Regions from separate parts of the Agromyces sp. Marseille-Q5079 genome, predicted to be linked through region 1. Evidence: riboswitches for the same ligand, from Rfam matches in the RefSeq annotation. Region 1 holds a riboswitch; the other holds the start of a gene.
The links. A riboswitch is a leader RNA that binds a small molecule or an ion and turns the genes downstream of it on or off. The one in region 1 is predicted to bind thiamine pyrophosphate.
Positions count from the first base shown of each region.

Region 2: it holds a riboswitch for thiamine pyrophosphate, as region 1 does, so the genes downstream of both, ACR3IO_RS12510 (ECF transporter S component) here and thiM (hydroxyethylthiazole kinase) in region 1, are expected to answer to the same signal.

Region 1 is NZ_JBPEJF010000001.1:684,283-688,688, reverse strand. It holds gene thiD (bifunctional hydroxymethylpyrimidine kinase/phosphomethylpyrimidine kinase) at 1-836, opposite strand, end outside; gene thiE (thiamine phosphate synthase) at 833-1,492, opposite strand; gene thiM (hydroxyethylthiazole kinase) at 1,489-2,313, opposite strand; TPP riboswitch at 2,426-2,538, opposite strand; gene ACR3IO_RS03145 (GlxA family transcriptional regulator) at 3,304-4,275, shown strand; gene ACR3IO_RS03140 (GNAT family N-acetyltransferase) at 4,286-4,406, opposite strand, start outside.
Region 2 is NZ_JBPEJF010000004.1:410,208-414,613, forward strand. It holds gene ACR3IO_RS12495 (hypothetical protein) at 108-674, shown strand; gene ACR3IO_RS12500 (DNA polymerase IV) at 720-2,003, shown strand; gene ACR3IO_RS12505 (hypothetical protein) at 2,033-2,365, shown strand; TPP riboswitch at 2,433-2,533, shown strand; gene ACR3IO_RS12510 (ECF transporter S component) at 2,570-3,217, shown strand; gene ACR3IO_RS12515 (ABC transporter ATP-binding protein) at 3,306-4,406, shown strand, end outside.

The sequences.
Region 1 (4,406 bases):
AGCCCCGCGAAGTGGCTCACGGGCCCGTGGCCGCCGCCGACCTCGAGCGCCTCGCCGTGGCGGAGCGACTCGCGCAGCCACCGCCGCGCCTCGCCGACCGCCTCGGTCCAGTCGCCGAGTTCGGCCTGCAGCGTCGCGATCGCCGACGACAGCGAGCATCCGGTGCCGTGCGTCGCGGTCGTCGCGATGCGGGCACCCGCGAACTCGACGACGGTGGCGGATGCCGCGTGCACGAGTGCGTCGGGAGCGTCGGCGCCCGCGAGGTGTCCGCCCTTCGCGAGCACGCGCGCGCCCGTGGCGGCGGAGACCGCCTCGGCCTGCGCGATCGCCTCGGCCCAGGTCGCGGCCGGCGCCTCGCCGGCCAGCACCGCGAGCTCGAGCAGGTTCGGGGTGATCAGGTCGGCGAGGGGGAGCAGCTCGCGCAGGGCCGCCTCGGCATCGGCGTCGAGCAGCCGGTCGCCGCTCGTGGCCACCATGACCGGATCGAGCACCACGATCGGCACCTCCGTCCGTCGCAGCCAGTCGGCGACGACGTCGATCACGGACGCGTTCGCGAGCATGCCGATCTTCACCGCGTCGACCGTGATGTCGTCGCCGATCGCGTCGAGCTGCTGGCCGAGGAACGCGGCCGGCGGCACGTGCACTCCGCGCACGCCGCGCGTGTTCTGCGCAGTGAGGGCGGTGACGGCGCTCATGCCGTAGCCGCCGGCTGCCGCGATCGACTTGAGGTCGGCCTGGATGCCGGCACCGCCCGACGGGTCGCTGCCCGCGATGCTGAGCACGCGCGGCACCCGGCGTGCGCCCGCTGCGAGGTCGGCGCCCACGCCCGCGCTCATCGTGCACCCCAGGCCGCGGCGAACTCCGCGGCGGCGTCGCGCGGCGAGGGCGCGGCGCAGAGCGCCGACACGACCGCGACCCCGGCCGCGCCCGCGTCGCGGAGCGCGGCGACATCCGCCAGGGTGATGCCGCCGATCGCGACGCACGGAAGCTCGGCCTCGGCCGCGAACCGCGCGAACCCGTCGATGCCGAGCGCCGGCGGATGGTCGGGTTTCGTCGTCGTCGGACGGATGACGCCGACGCCGAGGTAGTCGACGTCGCGGCGGGGCATCCGGCGCAGGGCCTCGAGGTGTTCGCGCGCATTCGCGGTGAGGCCGACGACCGCGTCGTCGCCGAGCAGCTCACGGGCGACGGATGCCGCGGTGTCGCCCTGTCCGAGGTGCACGCCGTCGACCGGCAGCCCGCGCGCGCGAGCGGCCGCCGCGACGTCGACCCGGTCGTTCAGGAGCAGCGCTGCGCGCCCGTCGATCGCGATCGCGAGCGCCTCGAGCTGGCGCAGCAGGTCGTCGTGAGTCGCGGCCTTGTCGCGGAGTTGCACGACGCGCACGCCGCCGTCGACGGCGTCGGCCACGACGGCGGCGACCCCTCGCGGCCCGCAGAGGGCGGCATCGGTGACGAGGGTGATCGAGAGGTCGAGGGCGGTGCGGGCGGTCATGCGGTCGCCTCGGCGGTCTCTGCGGCCGGCGCCGCATCCGTCACGGAGACCTTCGCGCGGGCGACGACGGTCTCGGGCGTGACGAGCGCGAGCGCGTCGAGGAAGGCGGGGCCGAAGCTGCCCGGTCCGGCCGAGCCGGCGGCCGCGATCTCGGCCGCGACCGTGTAGACGACGGTGGCGGCCACGGTCGCCGCGAACGCGTCGTCGTCGGTGCCGCGAGCCGCGCCGAGGAACGCCGCCGTCACCGCGCCGAGCGCGCAGCCGCCGCCCGTGATGCGCGTGAGCACCGCGTCGCCGTTCGCGATGCGCGCGGTGCGACGCCCGTCGGTGATGAGGTCGACGGGGCCGGACACGGCGACCACCGCGCCGTGGGCGAGCGCGAGGTGCGCGGCCGCCTCGGCGGCGGCATCCGTGCTGTCGGCCGCGTCGACGCCGCGCCCGCCGGCGCCCGCACCCGCGAGCGCGATGATCTCGCTCGCGTTGCCGCGGATCGCGGTCGGTCGCTGCGCGACGAGTTCGCGCGCGAGGGCCGTGCGCACCGGCAGGGCGCCGATCGCGACGGGGTCGAGCACCCACGGCGTGCCGGCGGCGGATGCGGCGGCCACGGCCTCTCGCGCGGCGTCGCGCTGCTCCTCGTGGGGCGTGCCGAGGTTCACGAGCAGCCCCGACGCGATGCCGGCGAACAGGCCGGCCTCGACGCGGATGTCGACCATCGCCGGGGCGGCGCCGATCGCGAGCAGCGCGTTCGCGGTGAAGTTCGTGACCACGCTGTTCGTGATGCAGTGCACGAGCGGCGCGGACTCCCGCAGGCTCGCGAGCAGCCGTGCGCTGGACGCGGCGAGATCGGCGGGGCCGGCCTCGCCGAAGCCGCTCTCGCCGAAGCCGCTCTCGGCGGCGCCGGCTGCGGCGTGGTGGGCAGGGTCGATGGACAGACGATCGCTCACGCGACATCCCTTCGCTAGTTCGAACTAGATCAGGTTCGACGGGTGTGTTCTCAGCCGCGGTCGCCCTGGCAGGGCTGGAGCGCGGCACCCCGTGTCACTGCGGGCCAGCCTACCGGGACGGCGGATGCCGCGTCGCGAGGTGACGTGGCGCCGTGGGCGATGCGCCTGCGCGTGCCCCCGGGCTGCGCCTGCGGTGGCGTCTGCGTCTGGACCTGGACCTGGACCTGGAACTCGACCTGGACCTGGACCTGGAACTCGACCTGGACCTCGACCTCGACCTCGGGAGCACCACTTTGCGGATACGGTGCCGGAGTGCCGGAGTGCCGGAGTGCCGGAGTGCCGGAGTGCCGGAGTGCCGGAGTGCCGGAGTGCCGGAGTGCCGGAGTGCCGGAGTGCCGGAGTGCCGGAGTGCCGGAGTGCCGGAGTGCCGGAGTGCCGGAGTGCCGGAGTGCCGGAGTGCCGGAGTGCCGGAGTGCCGGAGTGCCGGAGTGCCGGAGTGCCGGAGTGCCGGAGTGCCGCGCATCTGCGGAGCGGCACCCCGGTGGTGCTGGCGATCGCACGCGTTCGTGCTCCGTTCGCCCAGGTTCGAGCTCCGTCCGGCCCCCAGTTCGAGGGCGAACGTCCGCTGAGGTGTGGTGGTCGTCCGACGCGGCGGCTACGGTTCTCGCAACACCCCGCCGGGTCGGCGATCCTCCGTCGGACGATCTCCACTCGGCTGATCGCCCCCGGGAACGTTCCTCCCCGGGCCCGGCGGGGTCGTCACTCCCAGGGATGCGCGGCGGGACCAAGGATGCGCGGCGGGACCAGGATGCGCGGCGGCATCGGGGTGCGAGGCGGGATCCTTGCGGGCCATGGCAGTCTGGCCGTATGACCTCCGGCCGCGCACACCGCAACCACCGGGTCGCCGTCCTCGTCCTCGAGGGCGCGAAGCCGCTCGACGTCGGCATCCCGGCGCAGATCTTCGCGACCCGCCAGTCGATGCCGTACGAGGTGCGCGTCTGCGGCGCGGCGCCGGGCCCCGTGACCGGCGGCGACGGCCTCTCGTACCACGTGGCCGACGGGCTCGAGGCGTTCGAATGGGCGGAGACGATCTTCATCCCGGGCTACCGGCATCCGGATGTCGAGGCGCCGCCGCCTGTCGTCGTCGATGCCCTCCTCGCCGCCCATGAGCGCGGGGCGCGGATCGCGGCGATCTCGACGGGTGCGTTCGCGCTCGCCGCAACGGGCCTGCTCGACGGGCGTCGTGCCACGACGCATTGGCACTACACGCGCGCGCTCGCGGCGCGGCATCCGCTCGTGCAGGTCGACGAGAACGTGCTGTTCGTCGACGAGGGGCGCGTGCTCACGTCGGCCGGTGCGGCGTCGGGCATCGACCTCTGCCTGCACCTCGTGCGCCGCGATCACGGCGTCGCGCTGTCGAACCACGTCGCCAGGCGCCTGGTGGCCGCGCCGTACCGCAGCGGCGGCCAGGCCCAGTACGTGCCGCGGGCGCTGCCCGACGACCTCGGCGAGCTGTTCGCGGCGACCCGCCACTGGGCGATCGAGCGCATCGACGAGCCCCTGACGCTCGATGACCTGGCGCGCAACGCGAAGGTGTCGACGCGCACGTTCTCCCGCCGCTTCGTCGAGGACACCGGGTACACGCCCATGCAGTGGATCCTGCGCGCGCGCATCGACCTCGCGCGGGAGCTCCTCGAGCGCACCGACCTCGGGGTCGAGCAGGTCGCCGCGCGGGTGGGGCTCGGGACGGCGGCGAACCTCCGCCTGCACTTCCACCGTGTGCTCGGCACGTCGCCCACGGAGTACCGGCACACGTTCCGCCGGTCGCCCGCGGAGTGAACGGCGTCGCCTACAGGTCGAGGACGTTCCAGACCACGTCGCCGTTCTCGCCGGGCGTGGTGCGGTCGCGGCGGAAGCCGAGCTTCTCGAGCACCCGGAAGGACGGGGTGTTCCAGGTGGCCACGGTCGAC
Region 2 (4,406 bases), on a different contig from region 1:
GCGTCGTCGCCGTGGGCGGTTGAACTGGGGGAGTCCGTCGAGCTCCCAGCAGGTTCCGGGCTTGCGACCCTAAGCTGTTGGTCCCCTGAGCGATTGACGAGGCCATCATGGGTTTCCTTGACCGACTGTTCGGCGCACCCGCACCCGCACCCAGCGCGGCTCGGCCCGTGCCGCCGCCGGCTCGTCCGCAGTCCGAGGACGAGCGCGCGATCGAGCGCTACCGCTACCTGCTCCGCACGGCGCCGCCCGAGACGATCGAGGCCGTGCACGCCGAGGCCTTCGCCAAGCTCACTCCCGCGCAGCGCGCGCAGGTGTTCAGCACCCTCGCGGCGCAGGCGCCCGTGGGCGAGCGGCTCGTGTCGGATGAGCCTTCGGCGCTCGCGAGGGCCGCCACTCGCGCCGAGCTGCGCGCCCCGGGCACCATGGAGCGCACGTTCAGGTCGACGGATGCCGCGAACGGACGCGGCGTGCCGTCGTACGGATCCATGATGGGCAGCTCGATGCTCGGCACCATCATCGGCGTCGTGGTCGGCTCGATGCTCGTCCAGGAGTTCCTGCCCGACTTCGGCGGCGACGTCGCCGGCGGTACCGGGGAGACATCCGCGGATGCCTCCGGCGATGCCGGTGCATCCGGTGACTTCGGCGGAGATTTCGGCGGGGACTTCGGGTTCTGAACGCCTCCGGTCTGCGATGACGGTGGCCTGGCGTAGGGTCGCACCGTGAGCAAGCAGGACGGCTCGTCGAGGCAGGTCACCACGGGGCCCGTGGACGATTCGGCGACCCCGATCCTGCACGTCGACATGGACGCCTTCTTCGTGTCCGTCGAGCTGCTCTCTCGCCCCGAGCTCCGCGGCAGGCCCGTCCTCGTCGGCGGAACGGCGGGTCGCGGCGTCGTGGCGGCCGCGAGCTACGAGGCGCGCCGGTACGGGGTCAACTCGGCGATGCCGATGTCCGTCGCCCTGCAGCGCTGTCCGAACGCCGTCGTGCTGCGCGGCAACTACCCGGCGTACTCCGAGTACTCCAAGCGGGTCATGGAGATCTTCGGACAGATCACGCCGCTCGTCGAGCCGCTCTCCATCGACGAGGCATTCCTCGACGTCTCGGGTGCTCGACGCCTGCACGGCACGCCCGCCGAGATCGCCTGGACCATCCGCCAGCGGGTGCAGGCCGAGACGGGACTCACCTGCTCGATCGGGGTCGCGGCGACGAAGTACGTCGCCAAGGTCGCCTCGAGCAGGTCCAAGCCAGACGGGATGCTCGTGGTGCCGGCGCACGAGACGGTCGCGTTCCTGCATCCACTGCCGGTGTCGGCGCTCTGGGGCGTGGGCAAGGTCACCGAGGAGACCCTCGCGCGCATCGGGCTCCGCACGGTCGGCGACGTGGCCGCGATGCCGGCCGACGCGCTCGTGAGGGCCGTCGGCCCCGCGCTCGCGGGGCGCCTCGCGCGACTCGCGGTCGGCGACGACCCGCGCGAGGTGCACACCACCCGCACCGAGCGCAGCATCGGGCACGAGCAGACATTCGGCCACGACCTCACCGACCCGGTCGCGATCCGCCGCGAGCTCCTGCAGCTCTCGGGCAACGTCGCCGTGCGGCTCCGCAAGGCGGGCCTCGTCGCCCGCACCGTGTCGCTGAAGCTCCGCTACGGCGACTTCCGCACGCTCACGCGGTCGCGAACCCTCGCCGAGCCCACCGACGTCGCGCGCCGCATCTACGACGAGGCGTCCGAGGCGCTCGAGGGCCTCGTGGGCGACGGCGCGCGCGTGCGACTCATCGGCGTGCGTGCTGAGAACCTCCGCGAATCGGGCACCGGCGCCATGCTCTGGGATCCCGATGAGGAGTGGCGCGATGCCGAGCGCACGATCGACCAGGTCACCGCCCGGTTCGGCAAGGGCGCGGTGCGGCCCGCCGCGCTCGTGCAACGTGAGCAGGAGCGCGAGCAGCGCCGCGCGGCCAGAGGCGACGAGCCGTTCGACCCGAATGCCGCGGCGTGGGGCTGGTAGGCATGACCGCGCGCCGGTAGCGTGGCCACATGGCTGAACTCGTGCTGGACCTTGCAGAGACCGTCGCCGGCGTCGGCGTGAAGACCGCGTACGGCGAGACGATCGACATCGACGGCGTGAAGGTCGTCCCGGTGGCGCTCGGCTACTACGGCTTCGGCGCCGGCAGTGGCGGAGCGATCGACAACGTGCAGGGCAGCGGTGGTGGCGGCGGGGGGCTCTCCATTCCGCTCGGCGCCTACGTGGGCGAAGAGGGGCGCGTGCGGTTCGAGCCGAACATCATCGGCCTCGTCCTGGTCGCGACGCCGTTCATCTTCGTGGTCGGCCACGCCCTGAAGTCGGTCATCCGCGCACTCAAGCGCTGAGCCGCCCAGCTCGCCGCCCTGCGTTCGGTGAACGTGAGGGATCGTCTGCGTGTACGCTGATCTCGAACACGGGAGTCCGGTGAGCCGGGCTGAGAGGAAGGTTCTCAACCTTCGACCGTCGAACCTGATCTGGGTCATGCCAGCGCAGGGAGGCATTCGCATCTCATTACCCGTGCCGCTTTCATCGAGGGAGAGGGCACGACAGTGCACGCATCATCAACATCATCCGCCGCGACCGCGGCATCCGGTTCCTCCGCACGCCCCGAGCGTCCCAACCTCCGCTGGCGCGTGGTCGACATCGTCGTGGCGAGCGTCGTCGGCGTGGCCGTCGGCGTCGTCTTCTGGGCGTGGGGCGTCGTGTGGGGCCCGATCTCCGCGCCCATCGAAGCCCTGCTGCCCGGCCTGCAGGCCGCGCCGGCGGCGTTGTGGGTGGTCGCCGGCGTGCTCGGCGGGCTGATCATCCGCAAGCCCGGAGCCGCACTCTACACCGAGCTCGTCGCGGCGATCGTCTCCGCCCTCATCGGCAGCCAGTGGGGCGGCCTGCTCACGATCGAGGCCGGCCTCGTCCAGGGCATCGGCGCAGAACTGGTCTTCGCGATCTTCCTGTACCGGTACTGGCGCTTCCCCGTGGCCCTGCTGGCCGGCGCGGCCGCCGGACTCGCCATGGCGATCAACGACCTCGTGCTCTACTACGCCGGCGCAGCTTCGTTGTTCGCCACGATCTACGCGGCGTCGGCGGTCGTCGGAGGGGCGGCGATCGCCGGAGGTCTCTCCTGGCTCGCCGTGCGCGGTCTCGCGCGCGCGGGCGCGCTCGACCGCTTCGCAGCCGGGCGCGAGCTCCGGGCGGTCTGACGTGACGGGCGTCCGCACGCCCGCCGCCCCGGCCTCGGTCACGGCCCGTGGTTGGGGGTGGCGGCATGCCGGTCGGCGGTCGCCGGCGGTGCAGCACCTGGATCTCGACATCCGGCCCGGCGAACGGGTGCTCCTGCTCGGGGCATCCGGGGCCGGCAAGTCGACGCTGCTCCACGGCATCGCCGGTGTGCTCGGCGGCGACGAGGACGGCGAGAACCTCGGCGAGCTGCTCGTCGACGGTCGGCGTCCCTCGGCGGCGCGCGGCCGGTCAGGCCTCGTGCTGCAGGATCCCGATGCCCAGGTCGTCATGGCCCGGGTCGGCGACGACGTCGCGTTCGGGTTGGAGAACCTCGGCGTACCCCGCGAGGAGATCTGGTCGCGCGTCGGCCAGGCGCTCTCCGCGGTCGGACTCGACCTGCCATTCGAGCACTCCACCGCGGAGCTGTCGGGAGGCCAGCGCCAGCGACTCGCCCTCGCGGGCGTGCTCGCGATGCGTCCGGGCCTCATCCTGCTCGACGAGCCGACCGCGAACCTCGACCCCGAGGGCGTCCGCGACGTGCGCGACGCGGTCGCTCGCGTGGCCGAGGAGACCGGCGCGACGCTCATCGTCATCGAGCACCGAGTGCCCGTCTGGCTGCCGATCGTCGATCGGGTGATCGTGCTCGGCGGTGGGAGCGCAGGTGGTGTGCTCGCCGACGGCGTTCCCGACGTCGTGCTCGCCTCGCAGCGTTCCACGCTCCGCGACGGCGGCGTCTGGCTTCCCGACGAACGACCCTGGCTGGCACCCGGGCCGACGCTCCCGGCATCCGGACTGCTGGCCGGAGAGGCACTCGCGATCGGGCGCAGGCCGGATGCCGTGGTTCGCGAGGGCCTCGACGTCCACGTCGACGCAGGCCGGATCCTCGCGATCTCCGGACCGAACGGCGTCGGGAAGTCGACCCTGGCACTGACCCTGGCGGGGCTCCTGCGGCCGCTCGACGGACGGCTCACGGCATCCGGCACGCTGGCGACCGGGCTGCGCGGCGAGCCGTGGCGCTGGCGCTCCCGCGACCTGCTCGCCCGCATCAGCACCGTGTTCCAGAGTCCCGAGCATCAGTTCCTCACCGGTTCGGTGCGGGCCGAGCTCGAGGTCGGCCCTCGCGCGCTCAAGCTCCCCGAGACCGAGCGTCGCACCCGGATCGACGAACTG